3 regions of the Modestobacter sp. VKM Ac-2979 genome follow, and region 1 is predicted to be linked to each of the others. Evidence: predicted binding sites of a transcription regulator. Region 1 holds the regulator's gene; each other region holds the start of a gene.
The links. The regulator LexA, encoded in region 1, represses DNA repair genes until DNA is damaged. The targets are predictions, from matches to a motif close to TCGAACANNTGTTCGA.
Positions count from the first base shown of each region.

Region 1 (7,362 bases):
TCCGGCCCCCCGCCTCGCTGGCGCGACGCTGGAGCGGACCTACACCCGGCGGCTCAGCCCAAACGACTAGGGCGGGGAGGCCCTTTCAAGGTCTCCCCGCCCTAGTCGCTAATGAGACACCGCAGAAGCGGTGACGTTCGCACAGATGAGACTGTGCAGAAGCAGTCTCATCTGTGCAAATGCCTGTCTCATTAGTGCACGGCCAGGCTCAATGAGACTGTGCACAAGAACATCAGCTGCAGCCGCTGGTGGAGCCGCAGCCCTCGCAGACGTAGCAGCTGCCGGCGGGGCGCATCTTCGTGCCGCAGGTCATGCACAGCGGCGCGTCGGTGGCGGTGCCGGTGACCAGCTCGAGCAGCTCGGCCGAGGAGTGGGCCTCCTTGACCGAGGTCGGGCCGGCCGGGGTGACCTTCTCCTCCACCTTGGCGGTCTCGATCGGCGCGGAGCCGCGCAGCTGCTCCAGGTCGACGTCGTCCTCCTCGACCGCCGGGGTCGAGGCCGAGGTGCCGTAGGAGCCGGCGACTTGGGCCGAGCGCTCCTCGGCGGTGAAGATGCCCAGGTTGGCGCGCTTCTCCACCGGCAGGTGGTCCAGCGCCAGGCGACGGAAGATGTAGTCCATCACCGACTGGGCGATCCGGATGTCCGGGTCGTCGGTCATGCCGGCCGGCTCGAACCGCATGTTGGTGAACTTCTGGATGTAGGTCTCCAGCGGCACCCCGTGCTGCAGGGCCAGGGAGATCCCGATCGAGAAGGCGTCCATCACACCGGCAAGGGTCGAGCCCTGCTTGCCCAGCTTGAGGAAGACCTCGCCCAGGCTGCCGTCCTCGTACATCCCGGCGGTCATGTATCCCTCGGCACCGGCGACGCTGAACGACGTCGTGACGCTGGTCCGCTTCTTCGGCAGCCGCTTGCGCACCGGGTGCGCCAGCGCGGTGGCCGGGGCGGCCGCCGCGACGGGGGCCTCGTCCTTGGTGCCGTCGTTCTTGCCCTTGCCACCGGACAGCGGCTGGCCGACCTTGCAGTTGTCGCGGTAGATGGCCAGCGCCTTGATGCCCATCTTCCAGCCCTGGAAGTAGATGTCCGCGACCTCCTCGACGGTCGCCGACTCCGGCATGTTCACCGTCTTGCTGATCGCGCCGGAGATGAACGGCTGCACCGCGGCCATCATGCGCACGTGGCCCATCGGGGAGATGGACCGCTCGCCCATCGCGCAGTCGAACACCTCGTAGTGCTCCGGGCGCAGGCTCGGGGCGTCGACGACGTGGCCGTGTTCGGCGATGTACTCGACGATCGCCTCGACCTGCTCGTCCTGGTAGCCCAGGCTCTTCAGCGCCCGCGGGACCGTCTGGTTGACGATCTGCATCGAGCCGCCGCCGACCAGCTTCTTGAACTTGACCAGCGAGAAGTCCGGCTCGATGCCGGTCGTGTCGCAGTCCATCATGAAGCCGATCGTGCCGGTGGGGGCCAGCACGGAGGCCTGCGCGTTGCGCCAGCCGTTCTCGGTGCCGGTCGCCAGGCACTCCTGCCACTCAGCGGTCGCGGCCTTGAGCACGTCGGCGTCGTCGGCGCCGACCGGGCGGATCGCGTCGTTGGCGGCAGCGTGCTTGCGCATGACCCGGGCGTGGGCGTCGGCGTTGCGGGCGTAGCCGTCGTAGGCACCGACGACCCCGGCCAGCTCGGCCGAGCGACGGTAGGCGGTGCCGGTCATCAGCGAGGTGATGGCGGCGGCCAGGGACTGCCCGCCGCGGGAGTCGTAGGCGTGGCCGGTGGCCATGAGCATCGCGCCGAGGTTGGCGTACCCGATGCCCAGCTGGCGGTAGGCCCGGGTGGTCTCGCCGATCGGGTCGGTCGGGAAGTCGGCGAAGCAGATCGAGATGTCCATCGCGGTGATGATCAGCTCGACGGCCTTGACGAAGTTCTTGGAGTCGAAGGTGCCGTCGTCCTTGAGGAACTTCATGAGGTTCAGCGACGCCAGGTTGCACGAGCTGTTGTCCAGGCTCATGTACTCCGAGCACGGGTTCGAGGCGTTGATCCGCCCCGTCTCGGGGTTGGTGTGCCAGTCGTTGATGGTGTCGTCGTACTGGATGCCCGGGTCGGCGCACTCCCAGGCCGCCTTGGTGACCTTGCCGAACAGCTCACGGGCGTCGACGGTCTCGATCACCGAGCCGTCGCCGCGGGCCCGCAGCCCGAAGTCGGTGCCCTCCTCGACCGCGCGCATGAACTCGTCGTTGACCCGGACGGAGTTGTTGGCGTTCTGGTACTGGACGCTGGTGATGTCCTTGCCGCCCAGGTCCATGTCGTACCCGGCGTCCCGCAGCGCGCGGATCTTGTCCTCCTCGCGCGCCTTGGTCTCGATGAACTCCTCGATGTCGGGGTGGTCGATGTCGAGGACGACCATCTTCGCCGCGCGGCGGGTGGCGCCACCGGACTTGATCGTGCCCGCGGAGGCGTCGGCCCCGCGCATGAAGGAGACCGGCCCGGAGGCGGTGCCACCGGAGGAGAGCAGCTCCTTGGAGGAGCGGATGCGGGAGAGGTTCAGCCCGGCACCCGAGCCGCCCTTGAAGATCAGGCCCTCTTCCCGGTACCAGTTCAGGATCGAGTCCATCTGGTCGTCGACGGCCAGGATGAAGCAGGCGCTGACCTGCTGCGGGGAGGCCGTGCCCACGTTGAACCAGACGGGCGAGTTGAAGCTGAACACCTGGTGCAGCAGCATCCAGGTCAGCTCGTGCTCGAAGACCTCGGCGTCGCCCTCGCTGGCGAAGTAGTCGTGCTCACGGCCGGCCGCGCCGTAGGTCAGGACGACCCGGTCGATGAGCTGCCGCAGGCTCGTCTCGCGCTGCGAGCTGCCGACCGCACCCCGGAAGTACTTGGTGGTGACGATGTTGGTGGCGTTGATGCTCCACTCGGCCGGGAACTCGACCCCACGCTGCTCGAAGTTGATCGAGCCGTCCCGCCAGTTGGTCATGACGACGTCGCGGCGCTCCCACACGACCTCGTCGTAGGGGTGCACCCCCGCGGTGGTGAACACGCGCTTGACCTTCAGGCCCTTCCCCCGGCTGGGGGCCTTGGCGGTGCGGCGGTTCCGGCTGGTGGTGAGGCGGTCAGCTGTCTCGGTCATCGTGCGAGGGCTCCCTGGGTCGGACTGGTGCGGTGGTGCGGGCGGAGCGGCTGGGGAAGCCGGCGGGTGCCGGAGCCGGGTCGTGCGGTCTCCTCGTCGAGACCTGTCTAGCGGAGGGGTCGGACAGTTCTCACGGGCCGGCGGCGCTGCCGGTGTCGGCCGGTCGCGGCCGCTCGGGGGCTCGCCGGCGGGTGGTGGTCCCGGTCGCGGGGCTCCCGGTCGCGGGGGTCTCCTGGTCGCCGTCGACCGCGTCGCGCTCGACGGGTGGCGCGTCACCGGCGCGGGCAGTGCTCCGGGCCGGTGCGGCGCGCAGCTCGGCGATCTCCTTCTCGAAGTCGGCGACCGAGGAGAAGCTGCGGTAGACGCTGGCGAAGCGGAGGTACGCGACCTCGTCGAGGTCGCGCAGCGGGCCGAGGATGGCCAGGCCGACCTCGTGGCTGGGGATCTCGGCGCAGCCGGTGGCGCGCACCGCGTCCTCGACCTGCTGGGCCAGCAGGGCCAGTTGGTGCTCGTCGACCGGCCGCCCCTGGCACGCCCGCCGCACCCCGGCGACGACCTTGCCCCGGGCGAAGGGCTCGCTCACGCCGCTGCGCTTGACGACGGCGAGGACCGCCTCCTCCACCGTGGTGAAGCGGCGTCCACAGCCCGGGCAGGAGCGTCGACGGCGGGTGGTCGCCCCCTCGTCGGTCTCCCGCGAGTCGATGACCCTGCTGTCGGGGTTGTGGCAGAAGGGACAACGCATGTCGATCTCCTCCTTCCCGAGGTGTCGCGCAGGGTCTCGCCGCGGCGTCGTGACACCGTGACCGGGCCCCGACCCGATGGCCGTGCTGTGGACTGGGCCGGGGACATCCGGTGGATGCGCCGGGGACAACGTGTGGAACGACTGTGGATGGCTTACAGCTCTGTAACTACTAGATGTTGTGGTGGAACCGTACGACCACCCCTACAGGTGTGCAAGCCCTGGCGAGCGTGTCGTCTTCCGCATCTGACCCGGGCGCCCCTCGGAGCCCCTCCCGCCACAACCACCGGCGCCTCGGCCGGGCCCTTCGCACCGCGGTGGACACCGGTGCGCCGCCGGTCAGGGCAGCTCGAGCACCTGACCGGGGACGAGGTCGACGTCGGAGAGGCCGTTCACGTTCAGGAGCGCGTCGACGACCGCGCGACGGTCCTCCTCCGGCGCGATCTCGCCGGCGATCGACCACAGGGTGTCCCCGGACTGGACGACGACCATCGTCGAGCCGGCCAGCTCGAGGCCGCCGCCGGGGCCGCCGGACTCGGCGGCGAACGTCGCCGCGGCGACGGACACCCCGAAGGCGATGGACAGCCCGGCGACCACTCGCCGCCCGCGCCGGGTCAGCCGCAACGGCGCCTGTGCACCCGAGGCGGCCCCACCGCCACCCCCTCCCGTGCGCCTCGCGCAGCCGGCGGCGCCCCCGCCCGCAACGCCGACCCGCCGACCAGGGCGCACGTCGGGATGCCCGGGACCCCGCAGGGCCGCCGCAGGGCGAGCCGCCCGGGGCAGGGGTGCAGGCCGACCGCGCACCACGGACCCGGGCGAGTGCGCCACCTGGCGCGCCCCCGGGAACGGGAGCACGACCGCCATCGAGGCCGGGGCGGCCACGGGGAGCTCGAGCTGCGGACTGGCCATCGGGGTGCTCCAGAGGTCTCGCGGTACCGGGTGGTCGAACAGGCGTTCGAACAGAACGTCTGGGCGATGTCTACCGCACACCCCCGACAGGAACACGCCGACACGGCGACTTCTTCGAACACGTGTTTGAACGGAGAGGCCTGAGGCGATACGGTTCCGAGGCGATCGAGGACAGCGTCCGAGGTCCCGGCTCGCCGTGGCGACACGGCCGTCGGTACGGCAGGACGCCACCGGGAACTGCTGCCGAGGCAGCCGGACGAGGAGGACACATGGCGGTCGACGGCCCGAAGGCGCGCGGCGGCAAGAGCCCTTCGCGGCGTGGAGCGTCCAGCCCGGCACCCGCCGACGGCGCAGCGCCCACGGCTGCAGCGGGGGCGGGAGCAGCGGTGCGGGAGTTCCCCGACCGGGCCGCCGACGGCGACGGACTGACCCAGCGGCAGCGCCGGGTGCTCGAGGTCATCCGTGACTCGATCGAGCGCCGCGGCTACCCGCCCTCGGTCCGCGAGATCGGTGAGGCGGTCGGTCTCTCCTCCGCCTCGTCCGTGGCCCACCAGTTGTCAGTGCTGCAGCGCAAGGGCTGGCTGCGCCGTGATCCGAACCGGCCGCGCGCACTCGACGTGCGCCTCCCCGGCGACAGCACCGCGACGACGAACGAGGCCACGGCCGAGGCGCTGGCCGGTTCCGGTGCAGCCAGTGGCGTCGACGACGCCACTGCCCCCCGACCCACGTACGTGCCCCTGGTCGGCCGGATCGCCGCCGGCGGTCCGGTGCTGGCCGAGCAGGCGGTCGAGGACGTCTTCCCCCTCCCCCGCGAGCTGGTCGGCGAGGGCACCCTGTTCATGCTGAAGGTCGCGGGTGACTCGATGGTCGATGCGGCGATCTGCGACGGCGACTGGGTCGTCGTCCGGCAGCAGCCGACCGCGGAGAACGGCGAGATCGTCGCCGCGATGATCGACGGCGAGGCGACGGTGAAGACCTACAAGCGGCGTGACGGGCACGTGTGGCTGATGCCGCACAACGCCGCGTACGAGCCCATCCCGGGCGACGACGCCACGGTCCTCGGCCGGGTCGTCACCGTGCTCCGTCGGGTCTGACCTCGGGCACGGGCGCCGGGCCCGTGCTCAGGCCGGGCTCCGCCGCAGCTTGCCGCCGGCCCACACGAACACGGTGGCCACGGCCGCGGCGATGAGACCGGCGGTCAGCGGCTCGACCCCACCGGCGGTCGCCAGCGACCCGTCGGCGGCCTCGGTGGGCTCCGCCGGGACCGTCCCCGTCAGGTCACCGGTGGCCGGCACCTGGGTGACCACCGCAGGGAGTCCCTCGCCGGCGACGAGCAGGTCCCGGTCGTTCGCCGCGAAGGCGATGGCCTCGCCCTGTGGGGCCTCCGGCAACGCCACCCGCACGGGGGGCCCGGCCAACGCCCCGGCGACGTCGGAGCCGCTCAGCGGCCAGACATAGGCGTCGGTGTAGGTCCGCAGGGCGATCCGCGAGCCGTCCGACGACACGGCGCCACCGGTGACCAGCAGCTGGCCGGCCCGGCCCACCGGGCCGCCCGGTGTGCCGGTCAACGTGAGCCCGAGCGCCGCCACCTTGCTCATCGGCACGGTGGCTCCGTCGCCGAGGGGCGCATCCGGGCGGTACACGGAGCTGGCGCCCAGCACCTCCTTGGTCACCAGGTACGGGGTGCCGTCGGGCGCGAGCAGGAGGGCCTCCGCGTCGTGCGGACCGTCGGGGTAGGTGAGCCTGGTCAGCACGGTGGTCCCGTCGGGGCGCAGACCGATCAGCGCCACCGTCTCCCGGCTCTGCGCGTTGTCCCCGATGTCGGCGAGCCAGATGGTCCCGTCGGCGGCGAGGGCGAGGTCCTCGGGGTCGTACGGGTCGACCTCCGCCGTGCGCACCTCACCCACCGCACAGGCTCCGTCGAGCACCAGCACCTCGGCGCGGTCGCCGCCGTCGTTCATCGCGAGCATCGACTCCCCGGCGCTGGCCAGGCCGGAGAGCTCCGGGAGCCGCGGGTCGGTGATCTCGCACCGGGTGGTCGGCTCGCCGTAGGGAGCGGTCCCGTCGTCGGCGGCCGCCGGCCCGGCAGGCAGCAGTGCGACCAGCAGGCCGACGGGCGCACAGAGGGCGGCGCCGGCCGTCGTCCTGCGGCGGGTGGCGCTGCTACGCCTGGGATCGGCCGGCTCTGGCACGAACCCAGCGTGACATCGCGACAGCGTCCAGTGCGTGAACCACGCCCAACAGCAGCAGTCCGACCGCGAGCCCGACCACCGCGTCGGTGACCCAGTGGAAGTCCAGCGCCACCATGGCCACACCCGTCGCCACCGGCCCCAGCACGCTGAGCAGCCAGGTGGCCCGCTGCACGCCCGCGGGCAGGCCGAACTCGACGGCCTGCCACCGGGCCACCCCCCACATGAGGACGGCGTTCGCCACGTGCCCCGAGGGGTAGCTGGCCCCGTCCGTGTGGAAGAACGACCCGGGGAAGGCCGGGGCCGTACGACCGGTGCCCCACTTGAACGCGTAGACCACGGTGGTGAGCAGGGCCAGCGCAACGACCACCCGGACCAGCGGCACCAGCGTCCGCTGCCGCACGGCG
Region 1 is NZ_JAPVBO010000007.1:64,510-71,871, reverse strand. It holds gene O2W15_RS19930 (vitamin B12-dependent ribonucleotide reductase) at 233-3,118, opposite strand; gene nrdR (transcriptional regulator NrdR) at 3,249-3,860, opposite strand; gene O2W15_RS19920 (LysM peptidoglycan-binding domain-containing protein) at 4,197-4,481, opposite strand; gene lexA (transcriptional repressor LexA) at 5,036-5,860, shown strand; gene O2W15_RS19910 (hypothetical protein) at 5,888-6,958, opposite strand; gene O2W15_RS19905 (phosphatase PAP2 family protein) at 6,930-7,362, opposite strand, start outside.

Region 2 (7,362 bases), on a different contig from region 1:
CCCAGATCGTGACCACGTGCTGGCCGGCCGGGGCCAGGGTCGGGTCGCTCGCGGAGAACGACATGGCCAGCGGCACCGGCTCCCGGGGCAGCTCCCCGGCCAGCCAGTCGCCGTGCGCCCGGGCCAGCTGGGCCCGGTCGGTGCAGAGCAGCTGCAGCCCCTGCAGCGCCTCCTCACCTGCGCCCGGGTAGTTCGGCAGGGCGTCGGTCTGCGCGCGCAGCACCAGACCGAAGCCGTTGCCCAGCGGCGGGTCGGCCTCGGCCAGCGCGGGCGGAGCGTCGTCGCCGGCCAGCGCCTTGGTCGCCAGCACGTGGCAGGCGGCGACGACCACCGGTGCGGTGATCCGCCGTCCGGAGACCGTCTGCACGCCGGTGACCCGCCGGTCGTCGGGCGGCCCGTCGACGAGCAGCCGGGCCGCGCCGTCCCCGAGGGTGACCCGGCCGCCGTCACTGGCCAGCCGCGCCGCCAGCGCCTGGGTGAGCCCGCCCGACCCGCCGACCGGGTGACCGGGCGGGACGTCGTGCAGCAGCGCCACCCAGCCGACCATCGCCGCCGTGCCGGGCTCGGACATGGGCGGGCCGGACTGGGCGCCGAACCAGGCCAGCGCCGCCTTGAGCCGTTCGCTGGTGAACCAGCGGTCGAGCAGGGCGTCGCCGGAGCCGAGGAAGTCGGTGGCGATCTCGCCGCCCGGGGTCCGGGGCTGGCCCCGCCGCGGGGCGCCGACCGGCCACAGGTGCCGGACCAGCCGGGTCATCGCCGGCCGGTCGCCGAACGCCTTGACGACGGCGGCGCTGCGCGGGCCCCACACCTCGACGAACCGGCGGTAGGCCGCGGCGTCGGCGTCCCCGCAGGCGGCGGCGATGGAGGCGCAGGTGGCGTCGAGGTCGACGGAGAAGACCAGTGGCCGACCGTCGGGACCGGGGTCGCCGGGCACCGGTGCGGGTGCGAAGCCCCAGGGGTCGCAGTCGACGTAGCGCAGGCCGAAGCGCTCGAGCTCCAGCTCCTCGACCACCCCGCTGTGCCGGATGATCACGTGGGCGCTGGACCCGCGGTCGACCCGGACACCGGGCCAGCGCTCCACGGTGGAGACCGCGCCGCCGAGGACCTCGTCGGACTCCACCACCTCCACCCGCAGCCCTTCCCGGGCCAGGTGGCAGGCGGCGACCAGGCCGTTGTGCCCGGAGCCGATGACGACGACGTCGGCAATCGTGTCGGCAGTGCGGGTGCCGGCAGTGCGGGTGTCTGAGCTGCGGGTGTCGGGGGCGCTGGCGACGGGGATCAGCTCTTCTCAGCCGGCGGGGCCAGCGGCAGGCGCGCGCCCAGGATGGCGAAGGGGCGGGCGTCGCCGGGGAAGTGGTAGCCGCGGGCCAGGTCGACGAACCCGTCGGCGTGGTACAGCCGGAAGGCCTTGGTGTCGGTGTCCGGGGTGCTCAGCAGGGCGGCCGGCTGGGGGAGGTCGGCCAGCAGCGCGTGCAGCAGCTGCCGGCCCAGGCCCTGGCTCTGCCGGTCGGGGTGCACGTGCAGCTCGCAGACCTCGAACGCACCGGGCAGCCACTGCTTCGCCGTCCGCCGGTCCAGGGCGTTGCGGACCTGGTCGTGCCACCACTGGCCGGGGGCGACGACGTAGCCGTAGCCGAAGCCGACCAGCTGCTCGCCGGCCGTGCCGTCGCCCCGGGGGGCCTCGACGAAGGCGCCCACCGCGCGGAAGCCCTCTCGCTCGGTGTGCTGGACGGCGTAGCCGTAACGCCCGGCGACGACGGAGTCGCCGTAGCCCATCGCCGCTCCGTAGATCGCCAGCGCCTCGTGCAGGTGCTCGCGCATCCAGCCGGCGGGCAGCTCGGTGATCCGGGTGGCGGGGGTGGTGCCGGTCATCAGGGGGTCTCCTCGTCGGCGGCGGCCGGGGAGGGCCCGGGGCCGACCTCCGCGGGGGTGCCGGCGGTGAGCTGCAGCAGCTCGTCGTAAGTGGTGGGGAAGACGGTGTGCGGGTGCCCGGCGGCCGCCCACACCCGGGCGTACCGGGCGAGCTCCACGTCGACGAGGGTGCCGATCGGCTCCGGGTGGCCGACCGGGGCCACCCCGCCGATGGCCTGACCGGTGTGCCGGCGGACGAACTCGGGGGTGGCCCGGGTGATCCGCGGGACGCCGAGCAGGTCGGCGACCAGCGCCTCGTCGACCCGGTGTGCACCGCTGGTGAGGACGAGCAGCGGGACGCCTCCGGCATCGAACACCAGGCTGCTGGCGATCGCGCCGACCTCGACGCCGAGCTGCGCGGCCGCGGCGGCGGCCGTGCGGGCGCTGTCGGGCAGTACTCGCACCTCACCGGCGACGCCGGCGGCGCGCAGCACCTGCTCGACCTCGGCGACCCGGGGGTGGTGCGGGGTCTCCGCAGCGGTCATGACCGCGATCCTCCCACCGGCCCCGGGGCCGCGCGCCACCCGGGACCTGCGGTCGGCGCCGACCGCAGGCCGCCGTCGCCCGGGCCTCGCGGCGACCCTCGAGTCGGACTCGAGGGTGTGTTGCGGCCCTGGGTGCAGTCGCTGTAACGACACAGATGCCGACACGCCTGTTCGGCTTGACCGCCCCCGGCCGGTCCGGTCTACTCATCGCTGTTCGAACACCTGTTCGAACACCGGCGACTCGTTCGCCGGCCCGGGCCGTCACGTCCTCCCCGACGTGCGCTTCCCCGCCGGGCCGGAGGGCGGGGCAGTCGGGAGGGGCGGAGAGTTGCGGAGTCTGACATGAGCCGAGTGCTCGCCGGGGCCGGTGGCCGGGTCGGTGAAGAGGTGCAGGTCGAGCAGGGGCCGTCGGGGCCGGCCGAGTTCTGGCGAGGGCAGACCCGGTACGTGGTGGGGGAGCTGCTCGACTCGTGGGTGGAGACCGCGCCGTGGTGGCAGACCGATGCCGCCGGCCGGGGTGGGGCGTCGGCCGAGCTGGTCGCCACCCGGCAGGTCTGGCGGGTCGAGGCGGTCCGTGCAGGCCGGTCCCGGATGAGCTTCGCCGGGGTCTTCGACCTGTCCTGGGAGCCGACGGGCAACCAGTGGCTGCTCGTCCGGGTGCACGACTGATGGGCGCCGCCCGGGCCCTCCCGGCCGCCGCCGACGGGCAGCTCCCGTTGCTCCCGCCGCTGCCCGCGGCCGCCGCCCAGCTGCTCGGTCAGGCCCATCGTGGGCTGGCCGAGGCCGCCAGCAGCCCCGACGCGGCCTGGCGGTACGCGACCGCACACCTGGCCGCCCTGCGCGCCGCGGCGGCCGTGCTGGCCGCCCGCACCCAGCCCGAGGCCGGGCGTCGCCGGCCGCGCAGCGCCTGGGTGCTGATCGGCCAGGTCGCCCCCGAGCTGGGGGAGTGGGCGGCGTTCTTCGCCGCCGGGGCGGCCAAGCGCGCCGCCGCCGAGGCGGGGCTCTCGCACGCGGTCACCGAACGGGAGGCCGACGACCTCGTCCGGGACGTCGGCACGTTCCTCGGCGTCGTCGAGACCACGATCAGCCGCCCGGTACCGCCGCCGCCCGCGCGCCTGCGGGCGGTCGACCCCGGCTCGCGCCGGCGTGGCCCGGGCCACCCCGGCTCCGGCTCCGACCGCGTCTCCGACACCGCCTCGTGAGCGACCCCTTCGTCCACCTGCACGTCGCGTCGGGGTACTCGATGCGGCACGGCGCCAACCACCCGGCCGACCTGGTCGCCCGCGCGGCCGAGCACGGCATGGGGGCCCTGGCCCTGACCGACCGCGACGGCCTGTACGGCGCGGTCAAGTTCGCGCTGGCCTGCCGGTCGGCGGGCATCCGGCCGCTGTTCGGCGTCGACCTCGCCGTCGACCCGGTCGCCGGCGGCGAGCCGGGTGACCAGACCCCCGGGCGGATCACCGCCGCGGCCCGGCACCGGGCCGCCCACCCCGCCGGCCGGCGGGCACCGGCGCGCGGTGGGGCCAGTGTCGACCCGCGGCTGCCCCGGGTCACCTTCCTCGCCCGCGACGGCGCGGGCTGGCGCTCGCTGTGCCGGCTGACCAGCGCCACCCACCTCGGTGGCACCCGCGGCGAGCCGGTCAGCTCCCTGACGCTGGCCGGGGCGCACTCGGCCGGGCTGCTGGCGGTGCTGGGGCCGGGGTCCTCGGTCGGCCGGGCGCTGGCCGCCGGGCGGGCCGACCTGGCGCACGCCCGGCTGGCCACCTGGCGATCGGTGTTCGGGCCCGGCCAGCTCGTGCTCGAGATCGTGCACCACCGCGGCCAGGGCGACCGGTCCCGCGCCCAGGCGATGCTGCGGCTGGCCGCCGAGGCCGGGGTGCCGGCGGTGCTGACCAACGCGGTCCGTCACGTCGACGCCCTCGACGCCCCGACCGCCGACGTGCTGGACGCCGCCCGCCGGCTGGTGCCGCTGGGCCAGCGGCACGTCGACCGGCGCACCGCCGAGGGGTACTTGAAGTCGGGCAAGGAGATGGCGCTGCTCGCCGAGGAGCTGGCCGGACCCGACCGGGACGCGGCACTGCACCTGCTGGAGACCACCGCCCGGGTCGCCGAGCAGTGCGCGGTCGACGTCCGGGCCGACCTGGGCATCGGCACCGTGCGCTACCCCGAGCTCGACGTGGTCACCAGCGCGGCCGAGCGCGGGATGGGCCCGTCGGCGGTGCTGCGGGCCCGCTGCGAGGCCGGGTTCGGCCGGCGCGGGATGACGCCGTCGGCCGTGGTGCGCGAGCGGCTGGAGGAGGAGCTGGCGGTCATCGACTCCCTCGGCTACCCCTCCTACTTCCTCACCGTCGCCGACGTGGTCACCCTGATCAAGGAGCTGCGGATCCGCGCCGCGGCCCGCGGCTCGGGCGCCGGCAGCCTGGTCACCTACCTGCTGGGCATCTCCGACGTCGACCCGATCCGGTACGGGCTGCTGATGGAGCGGTTCCTCTCCCCGTTGCGGCACCAGCTGCCCGACATCGACATCGACGTGGAGTCCGCCCGCCGGATGGAGGTCTACGACGCGGTGATCGAGCGCTTCGGCGCCTCCCGGGTCAGCTGCATCTCGATGATGGACACCTACCGGGTGCGGCACGCGGTCCGTGACGTCGGCGCCGCCCTGGGGCTGCCGCCGGCGGAGATCGACGCGGTGGCCAAGGCGTTCCCGCACATCCGGGCCAACCAGGTGCACGCGGCGCTGCGCGACCTCCCGGAGCTGCGGGCCAGCCGGCTCGGGTCGCGACGGAGCGGTGGCTCGGGCGATCTGGACCTGCTCTTCGACCTGGTCGCCCGGCTCGACGGGCTGCCCCGGCACATCGCCCTGCACCCGTGCGGCGTGCTGCTCTCCGACGCCACCCTGCTCGACCGCACGCCGGTGGAGAGCAGCTACCTGGGCTACCCGATGAGCCAGTTCGACAAGGACGACGTCGAGGAGCTGGGGCTGCTCAAGCTGGACCTGCTCGGCATCCGGATGCAGTCGGCGATCGCGCACGCGATGGACGAGGTGGCCCGGGTCGACGGGCAGCAGGTCGAGATCGACGCCGTCCCGCGCGACGACCCGACGACGTTCGAGCTGATCCGCAGCACCCGCACCCTGGGCATGTTCCAGATCGAGTCACCGGGGCAGCGGGAGCTGGTCGGCAAGTTCGGTCCGCAGACCTTCGAGGACCTCATCGTCGACATCTCGCTGTTCCGTCCGGGGCCGGTGAAGAGCGACATGGTCACCCCGTTCCTGATGGCCCGGAACGGCTGGCGTGACCCGGTCTACCTGCACCCGGCGCTGGTCCCGGCGCTGGAGCAGACCGCCGGGGTGGTGGTCTTCCACGAGCAGGTGCTGCAGATCGTGTCGGTGATGACCGGCTGCGACCTGGCCGAGGCCGACGAGGTGCGCCGGGCACTGGGGGAGAAGGACGCCCACCCGGAGGTCAAGGCCTGGTTCGCGCCGCGGGCACTGGCGGAGGGCTTCGACGTCGCGGTGGTCGAGCAGGTGTGGGAGGTGCTGGTCGCCTTCGGCTCCTTCGGCTTCTGCAAGGCCCACGCCGCGGCGTTCGCGTTGCCGACCTACCAGTCGGCCTGGCTGAAGACCCACCACACCGCGGCCTTCCTGGCCGGGGTGCTCACCCACGACCCCGGGATGTACCCCAAGCGGCTGATCCTCGACGACGCCCGCAACTTCGGGGTGCAGGTGCTCGGCCTGGACGTCAACGCCTCGGCCGGCACCTACCGGGTCGAGCGGGTCGACGGGGGAGCGGATGACGGGGCGGACGACGGTGACCGGCTGCGTCCCCGGCCGGCGTGGATGCCGGCGGCGATGCCCGACCCGGGGCGGTACGGCATCCGGCTGTCGCTGGCCGACGTCAAGGGGATCGACGCCGCGGAGGTCACCCGGATCCAGGCCGGGCAGCCCTACCGGTCGCTGACCGACTTCTGGAACCGGGCCCGGGTGTCCCGGCCGGTGGTGGAGCGGCTGGTGCTGGCCGGCGGCTTCGACTCCGTCTACGGGTTCGGGGTGCGCGACAGCGAGGGCGGCCGGCCGGCGCGGCGGCGTGAGCAGCTGACCCGCCGCGACCTGCTGCTGCAGATCGGGGAGCTGGACCGCTGGAGCCGCAGCGGCGCGAAGGCGGCCGGCACCGGCCAGCTGGGGCTGGACCTGTTCGGCGCCGAGGCGTCCGGCGAGACCGAGCCCGGGCTGTTCGACGTCGAGACCCCCGCGGAGGACGCCGGCGGTCAGCCGGAGTTCATCGCCTCCGGGCTGCCGGAGTTCACCGACGCCGAGCGGGTGCGGGCCGAGCTGGAGGTGCTGGGGCTGGACGCCAGCCGGCACGTCATCGAGTTCTACCGGCCGTTCCTGGCTGCCCTCGGTGCAGTGCCCGCGGCGGAGCTGCTGCAGTGCCGTAGTGGGGCGGAGGTGCTGGTGGCCGGGGTGAAGGTGGCCACCCAGACCCCGCCGATCCGGTCCGGCCGCCGGGTGGTGTTCGTGACCCTGGACGACGGCACCGGCTGCGCGGACGCGACCTTCTTCGAGGACGTGCAGGGGCCCTACGCCGCCACGGTCTTCCACTCCTGGCTGCTGGTGGTCCGCGGGGTGATGCGGCGCACCGGGCCGCGCGGGGTCTCGATGCGGGCCACCGGGGCCTGGGAGCTGCCCGCGCTGCACGAGGCCTGGGAGACCGGCGGGCTGGAGGCGGTCGCCGAGCTGATGGCCGCGCCGGGGGAGTACACCGAGCAGGCGATCGCCGGGGCGGCGGCGTCGCGGGCGTCCCGGCCGGTGGTGGTGCGGCCGGTGCTGGTGCACCCGACCGGGTTCCGGATGTCGCCCTACGCCGACATCAAGCCGGCCGGCGAGGACGCCGCGACCGCAGCCCGCCGCGCGGCAGCGGCACCGCCGCGCAAGCTCTGGCACTCCAGCCCCGGCAGCTCCGGCCAC
Region 2 is NZ_JAPVBO010000005.1:281,299-288,660, reverse strand. It holds gene O2W15_RS16205 (phytoene desaturase family protein) at 1-1,168, opposite strand, end outside; gene O2W15_RS16200 (GNAT family N-acetyltransferase) at 1,279-1,872, opposite strand; gene O2W15_RS16195 (YbaK/EbsC family protein) at 1,872-2,396, opposite strand; gene O2W15_RS16190 (DUF6504 family protein) at 2,739-3,065, shown strand; gene O2W15_RS16185 (SAV_6107 family HEPN domain-containing protein) at 3,065-3,598, shown strand; gene O2W15_RS16180 (DNA polymerase III subunit alpha) at 3,595-7,362, shown strand, end outside.
Region 2: O2W15_RS16190 (DUF6504 family protein) is a predicted target of LexA. The motif match lies at 2,611-2,626, and genes of this name have one in related genera.

Region 3 (7,362 bases), on a different contig from region 1:
TGTTGCCGCCGGCGAACTCGATCCCGAAGTTGAACCCGCGGAAGACCATGGCCGCGACGCACAGCAGCATCACGACGGCGGTCACCCGGAACCAGAAGCGCCGCCGGCCGACCACGTCCAGACCGGCCTCGCCGTTGTAGAGGCGGTGGGCCAGCGACGCCCGCGGCCGTCCCGGGGTCGCGGGCGGGGTCGTCCCCTCGGCCGGGAGCCCGGCGTCGGCGAGCGCCTGGTCGCCGGTGCTGTCCCCGGCCGCCTCGTCGCGCACCTCGGCGTCGTCGACCTCCTCGTCCGCCGTCGCGTCCACCCGCTCGTCCGCCGTCGCGTCCACCCGCTCGTCGGCCGGGACGGCCACCCGCTCGTCGGCCGGGACGGCCGGCGCCTCGTCGGCGCCCTGCGCCGGGACGCCGGCGGCGGTCGCGCCGGTGTGCGCCGGCATCGGCGCCTCCTCCGGGGTGAGACCGTCGGGGACGGCGCCGTCGGGGACGGCCCGGTCGCGGGGGGTCATCGGTTGCTCCCGTTCGTGCTGCTGCCGGTGGCGGCGCCGACCAGCTCGCGGTCGCCCCGCGGCGGCCCGGCGGGGCGTCGGCTGTGGTCGACCTGGCCGAGCCCGGAGAAGCGGTTGCTCCCGAAGCCCTTGACCCGGCTGAGCACCGCCATGAGCGGATGGGTGAAGAGGAAGACGACGATCAGGTCGAGCACCGTGGACAGGCCGAGGGTGAACGCGAAGCCCTTCACGTCGCCGATGGCCAGCCAGTAGAGGATGGCGGCGGCGAGGAAGCTCACCGCGTCGGCGGACAGGATCGTCCGGCGGGCCCGCACCCAGGCACGTGGCGTGGCACTGCGCAGGCTGCGCCCCTCGCGCACCTCGTCCTTGAGCCGTTCGAAGTAGACGACGAACGAGTCGGCGGTGATGCCGATCGACACGATGAACCCGGCGATCCCGGCGAGGCTCAGCGCCAAGCCGATCTCCCGGCTGAGCAGCACCAGGCAGGCGTAGATCACGACGGCCGACAGCACCAGGCTGGCGATCATGACCAGGCCGAGCAGTCGGTAGTAGAGCAGCGCGTAGACGAACACCAGCGCGACGCCGATCGCACCGGCGATGAGCCCGGCGCGTAACTGCTCGCTGCCCAGCTCGGTGGTGATGGACTGCGCCGTCGCCTCGCTGAACGTCAGCGGCAGGGCGCCGTACCGCAGCTGGTTGGCCAGCTCGGTGGCGGCAGCCTGGTCGAAGCTGCCGGTGATCTGGGTGGTGCCCCCGGCGATGGCCGAGTTGATCGTCGGCGCCGACACGACCCGTCCGTCCAGCGTGATCGCCACGTTGTTGCCGACGTTGGCGGTCGTGTACTCCGCCCACGCGGCGGAGCCCGCCGACGTGAAGTCCAGGTTGACGACCCACTCGCCGGTGCCCACCTCGGTACCGGACGTGGCGTCGGCGACGTCGGTGCCCTCGATGACGGCCGGACCGAGCAGGAACTTGGCGGTCCCGTCGTCGGAACAGGCGGCGATGAAGGAGTCGGGCTGGTCGATCTCGGTGGTCGTGGTGTCGCAGGTGAGCGTCGCGTACTCGGCGATCGCCTCCTCCTGGGTCACGGCCGGTGCGTCCGGGTCGGCGACGGCCGGCTCGGTGGCGGCGGGGTCCGTGGCGGCCGGGTCGGCCGCCGGGTCGGTCGACTCGGGGTCGGTCGCCGGGTCGGTCGCCGCCGGGTCGGTGGCCGCGGGGTCCGTGGCCGCCGGGTCGGTCGCCTCGGGGTCGGCCGCGGCCGCCGGCTCGGGACCGCCGAGGACCGGCCGGAAGCGCAGCTGCGCGGTGGCGCCCAGCTCCCGGGCCCGCTCGCCGTCGTCGCCCGGCACGGAGATGACGATGTTGCTGTCGCCCTCGGTGACGACCTCGGCCTCGGCCACGCCCAGGCCGTTGACCCGCTGCTCGATGATCTGGCGGGCGAGCTCGAGGTCCTCCTGGTCCGGGGCCTGGCCGTCCGGCGTGCGGGCGGCGAGGGTCACCGTCGTCCCGCCCTGCAGGTCGAGTCCGAGCTGGGGGGTGCGCTGGTCGCCGGTCAGGAAGACCAGGGCGTACAGCCCCGCGACGATCGCGAGGAACGCCGCGAAGTAGCGGCGGGCGGGGAGCTGGCGGGCGGCCATGCGTCGACCCGGCTCAGCGGGTGCGGTCGGTGGGGTCGCCGTCGCCGTCGATGGTGCCGGTCGCCCCCTGGGGCGGGACGGCGCCGGACGCCGGCTGGCGGACCTCCATGACCGCTGGGCGGGCCACGGTGATGACGACGCCCGGGGCGACCTCCAGGCCGACGGTGCCCTCACCGAGCGAGGCGACGGTGCCGTGGATCCCGCTGGTCAGCATGACCGGGGTGCCCACGGTCAGCGAGGCCTGCAGCGCCTCCGCCTTCGCCTGCATCTTCTTGCGCTGCCGGGCGGGCAGCACGATCAGCAGGGCGAACGCCAGGACGAGCAGGATCAAGGGGAAGAACTGTTCCACGACGGGTGAGCCTCTCTACCGCAGCGAGTCGCGCGGTGGGTGCGGCCCGGGATCGGGCCGCTCGGGTACATCGGCGCCGGCGCACGCCCACCTGCGCAGGGAGTGGCTCCGGGGCGGGGCGCCCCGGCCGCAGCCGGGTTGCGCGCCAGCGCGGAGGAGTCTAGGCGTCGAACAGGGTCTGTGACGACGCCCCGTCCGACGGCGGGTCGGCTGCGCCCCCGCCGAGTGAGACGCCACCGCGGGGCACCGGGTGGCCCAGGTGCCGGAAGGCCGCCTCGGTGGCGACCCGGCCGCGGGGCGTGCGCGCGAGCAGCCCGGCGCGCACCAGGAAGGGCTCGCAGACCTCCTCGACGGTGTGCGGCTCCTCCCCCACGGCGACCGCGAGGGTGGCCACCCCGACCGGGCCGCCACCGAACTTGGTCACCAGCGCGTCGAGCACCGACCGGTCCAGCCGGTCCAGACCCAGGTCGTCGACGTCGTAGAGCGCCAGCGCGGCCCGGGCCACCTCGAGCGTGACCCGCCCGTCGGCGCGCACCTCGGCGAAGTCGCGCACCCGGCGCAGCAACCGGTTGGCGATCCGCGGGGTGCCGCGGGACCGCCCGGCGATCTCCAGCGACCCCTCCGGGGACAGCTCGACCCCGAGCAGGTCGGCACTGCGGGCCAGCACCCGCTGCAGGTCGGCGACCTCGTAGAACTCCATCTGCCCGACGAAGCCGAACCGGTCGCGCAGCGGGCCGGTGAGCAGCCCGGCCCGGGTGGTGGCCCCGACCAGGGTGAACGGGTGGATCTCCAGCGGGATGGCCGTGGCGCCCGGCCCCTTGCCGACGACGACGTCGACCCGGAAGTCCTCCATCGCCATGTAGAGCAGTTCCTCGGCCGGCCGGGCGATGCGGTGGATCTCGTCGATGAACAGCACGTCACCGGGGCTGAGGTTGGACAGCATCGCGGCCAGGTCACCGGAGCGTTCGATCGCCGGCCCACTGGTGATCTTCACCGCGGTGCCGAGCTCGGAGCCGATGATCAGGGCCAGGCTGGTCTTGCCCAGCCCGGGCGGACCGGAGAGCAGCACGTGGTCCGGCGGCCGGCCACGGCGCTTCGCGCCCTCCAGCACCAGGTCCAGCTGGCGAGCGACCTTCGGCTGGCCGATGAAGTCGGTCAGCGAGTGCGGGCGCAGCGCGGTCTCGACGACCCGCTCCTCGTCGCCGGCCCTGGGGTCGACGGGGTCGTCTGGGAACCGCCCCGGCCCGGCGTCGGCGGCGGACAGCCCGCGGTCGAACGGGCTGCTCACGACCGCCCCAGGATCTGCAGCGCCTGGCGGAGGAGGACCGCGACCTGGACGCCGCCGGCCAGCTGCTGCTCCTCGGCCACCGGCTCGAGGGCGGTGAGCGCCGTCTCCGCCTCCCGGCTCGTCCAGCCCAGCCCGACCAGGGCCGCGGTGAGCTGGTCGCGCCACGGGGCCACCGGGGTGACCGCGCCGAGACCGGCCGCCGGCGGGCCGTCCAGCGAGGTGTCCGAGGCGGTCGTGCCCAGCCGGTCGCGGAGCTCCAGGACCAGCCGCTCGGCGCCCTTCTTGCCGATCCCGGGCACCTGCATCAGCGCCTTGAGGTCGCCCATGGACACCGCGCGGCGCACCTCGCGGGGTGGGTGGATCGCCAGCACCGCCTGGGCGAGCCGCGGGCCCACGCCGTTGGCGGTCTGGAGCAGTTCGAACAGCTGCCGCTCGTCGTCGTCGGCGAAGCCGTAGAGGGTCAGCGAGTCCTCGCGGACCACCAGGCTGGTCGACAGCCGGGCCTGCTCCCCCACCGCCAGCCGGGCGATCGTGCCGGGGGTGCACTGCACGGACAGGCCCACACCGCCGACCTCGACGACGGCGCCATCGGGCGAGACCGCGGCGACCCGGCCGTTCACCGAGGCGATCATCGCGCCGACACCCCCGTCCAGCGGGGCAGGGTCGCCGGGCGGACCGGCGCGCCGATGCCGCCGGCCAGCGCCGCGACCCGCAGTCGCTGCTGCGCCGGCCCGCGCCAGACGTGGCAGACGGCCAGGGCCAGGGCGTCGGCGGCGTCGGCGGGCTTGGGAGCGGTGGCGAGCCCCAGGACACGGGTGACCATCAGGGTGACCTGGTCCTTGTCCGCCCGGCCGTTGCCGGAGATGGCGGCCTTGACCTCGCTCGGCGTGTGCCAGGCGACCGGCACGTCGGCCTGCGCCGCGGCCAGCGCGGCGACACCCGCGGCCTGCGCGGTGCCGGTCGCCGTCCCCTTGTTGTTCTGGGTGAACACCCGCTCGATCGCGACCGCGGTCGGCCGGTGCTCACGGAGCAGTGCGGTCACGGCGGTGTGCACCTCCAGCAGACGCAGTTCCAGGTCGAGGTCGGGCGAGGTGCGGACGACGCCGACCCCCAGGGCCACCGGTCGGGCACCGGGGCGCCCCTCGACCACGCCCCACCCGCACCGGGTGAGCCCCGGGTCGATGCCGAGCACCCGCATGAGGACCTCCACCAGCCGACGCGAACACGTGTTCGAACCACGCTAACCGCCGAGGTCCACTGGTCCCCCACCGACACGCCACGCGACGTCACGGAGCGGCCCCGCTGCAGGGTCCCGCGCTGAGCTCGCGAAGCGTGGGGGGCAGCGGGGTCCTTCTGCTAGGCGTCGATGGACTCCATGACCTCGTCGGAGACGTCGTAGTTCGCGTACACGTTCTGCACGTCGTCGAGGTCCTCGAGGGCGTCGATGAGCCGGAAGACCTTGCCCGCACCGTCGGCGTCCAGCTCGACCTGCACGCTGGGCAGGAAGCCCATGTCGGCGGAGTCGTAGTCGATGCCGGCGTCCTGCAGGGCGGTGCGCACGGCGACCAGGTCGGTGGGCTCGCAGACCACCTCGAAGGTGTCGCCCAGGTCGCGGACCTCCTCCGCGCCGGCGTCGAGCACAGCCATCAGCACGTCGTCCTCGGTGGTACCGGTCGCGGGGACCACGACGACGCCCTTGCGGGAGAAGAGGTAGGAGACCGAGCCGGGATCGGCCATGTTCCCCCCGTTGCGGGTCATCGCGGTGCGCACCTCCATGGCCGACCGGTTCTTGTTGTCGGTGAGGCACTCGATCAGCACGGCGACGCCGCCGGCGGCATAGCCCTCGTAGGTGATGCCCTGGTAGTCGACCCCACCGGCCTCGAGGCCACCGCCGCGCTTGACCGCGCGGTCGATGTTGTCGTTGGGCACCGAGCTCTTCTTCGCCTTCTGGACGGCGTCGTAGAGCGTCGGGTTGCCCGACAGGTCAGCGCCACCGGTGCGCGCGGCGACCTCGATGTTCTTGATCAACTTGGCGAAGAGCTTGCCGCGCTTGGCATCGATGCCGGCCTTCTTGTGCTTGGTCGTCGCCCACTTGGAATGCCCGCTCACGACGTTCTCCCCTCACTGCCCGCGTCCGCTCCGGCGCCGGCACTGCTCGCATGGTCTCGTGCCCTCATCGCCGTCGCCTCCCGCACCAGCTCCACGAACAGCGCGTGCACCCGGCTGTCGCCGGTCAGCTCGGGGTGGAAGCTGGTGGCCACCAGCCGGCCCTGACGGACGGCGACGATCTTACCGTCGGCCGGTCCGCCCTCCACCCGGCCGAGCACCTCGACGTCCGGCCCGGCCGCCTCGACCCACGGCGCGCGGATGAACACGGCGTGCACCGGCGGCCCCGGGACCCCGGCCAGCTGCACCGCCGCCTCGAAGGAGTCGACCTGCCGGCCGAAGGCGTTGCGGCGCACCGTCACGTCCAGCCCGCCGATGGTCAGCTGGTCGGCCGGGGCGTCGAGCACCGTGTCGGCCAGCATGATCATCCCGGCGCACGACCCGTAGGCGGGCAACCCGGCGCGGACGGCGTCCCGCAGCGGCTGCAGCATCCCGAACCGCTCGGCGAGCTTGCCCATCGTGGTCGACTCCCCGCCGGGCACGACCAGCCCGTCGACCTCGGCCAGCTCGGCGGGCCGGCGGACCGGCCGGGCCTCGGCACCGGCTGCCCGGAGCGCGGCCAGGTGCTCGCGCACGTCACCCTGCAGCGCGAGCACCCCGATCGTCGGCGGGGTCACCAGCCGCGCTTGGCGTACTGCTCGCTCTCCGGCAGCGTGCTCACGTTGATGCCGACCATGGCCTCACCGAGCCCGCGGGAGACCTTGGCGATCACGGACGGGTCGTCGAAGAAGGTGGTGGCCTGCACGATCGCGGCTGCGCGCTGGGCCGGGTCACCGGACTTGAAGATGCCCGAGCCGACGAAGACGCCCTGGGCGCCCAGCTGCATCATCATCGCCGCGTCCGCCGGGGTGGCGATGCCGCCGGCGGTGAACAGGACGACGGGGAGCGCGCCGGTGCGGGCGACCTCGGCCACCAGGTCGTACGGGGCCCGCAGCTCCTTCGCGGCGACGAACAGCTCGGTCTCGTCCAGCGTCGCCAGCCGCTTGATGCCGGCCCGGATCGCCCGCATGTGCCGGGTGGCCTCGACCACGTTGCCGGTGCCGGCCTCGCCCTTGGAGCGGATCATCGCCGCGCCCTCGGAGATCCGCCGCAGCGCCTCCCCCAGGTCGGTGGCGCCGCAGACGAAGGGCACGGTGAACGCGCTCTTGACGATGTGGTGGGCCTCGTCGGCCGGGGTGAGCACCTCGGACTCGTCGACGTAGTCGACGCCGAGCGCCTGCAGCACCTGGGCCTCGACGAAGTGGCCGATCCGGGCCTTGGCCATCACCGGGATGGAGACCGCGCCGATGATCCCCTCGATCATGTCGGGGTCGCTCATCCGGGCGATGCCGCCCTCGACGCGGATGTCGGCGGGCACCCGCTCCAGGGCCATCACCGCGACCGCGCCGGCGTCCTCGGCGATCTTGGCCTGCTCGGG
Region 3 is NZ_JAPVBO010000005.1:159,293-166,654, forward strand. It holds gene secF (protein translocase subunit SecF) at 1-505, opposite strand, end outside; gene secD (protein translocase subunit SecD) at 502-2,142, opposite strand; gene yajC (preprotein translocase subunit YajC) at 2,156-2,491, opposite strand; gene ruvB (Holliday junction branch migration DNA helicase RuvB) at 2,652-3,779, opposite strand; gene ruvA (Holliday junction branch migration protein RuvA) at 3,776-4,411, opposite strand; gene ruvC (crossover junction endodeoxyribonuclease RuvC) at 4,408-4,989, opposite strand; gene O2W15_RS15635 (YebC/PmpR family DNA-binding transcriptional regulator) at 5,136-5,888, opposite strand; gene pdxT (pyridoxal 5'-phosphate synthase glutaminase subunit PdxT) at 5,885-6,562, opposite strand; gene pdxS (pyridoxal 5'-phosphate synthase lyase subunit PdxS) at 6,559-7,362, opposite strand, start outside.
Region 3: ruvC (crossover junction endodeoxyribonuclease RuvC) is a predicted target of LexA. The motif match lies at 4,998-5,013, and genes of this name have one in related genera.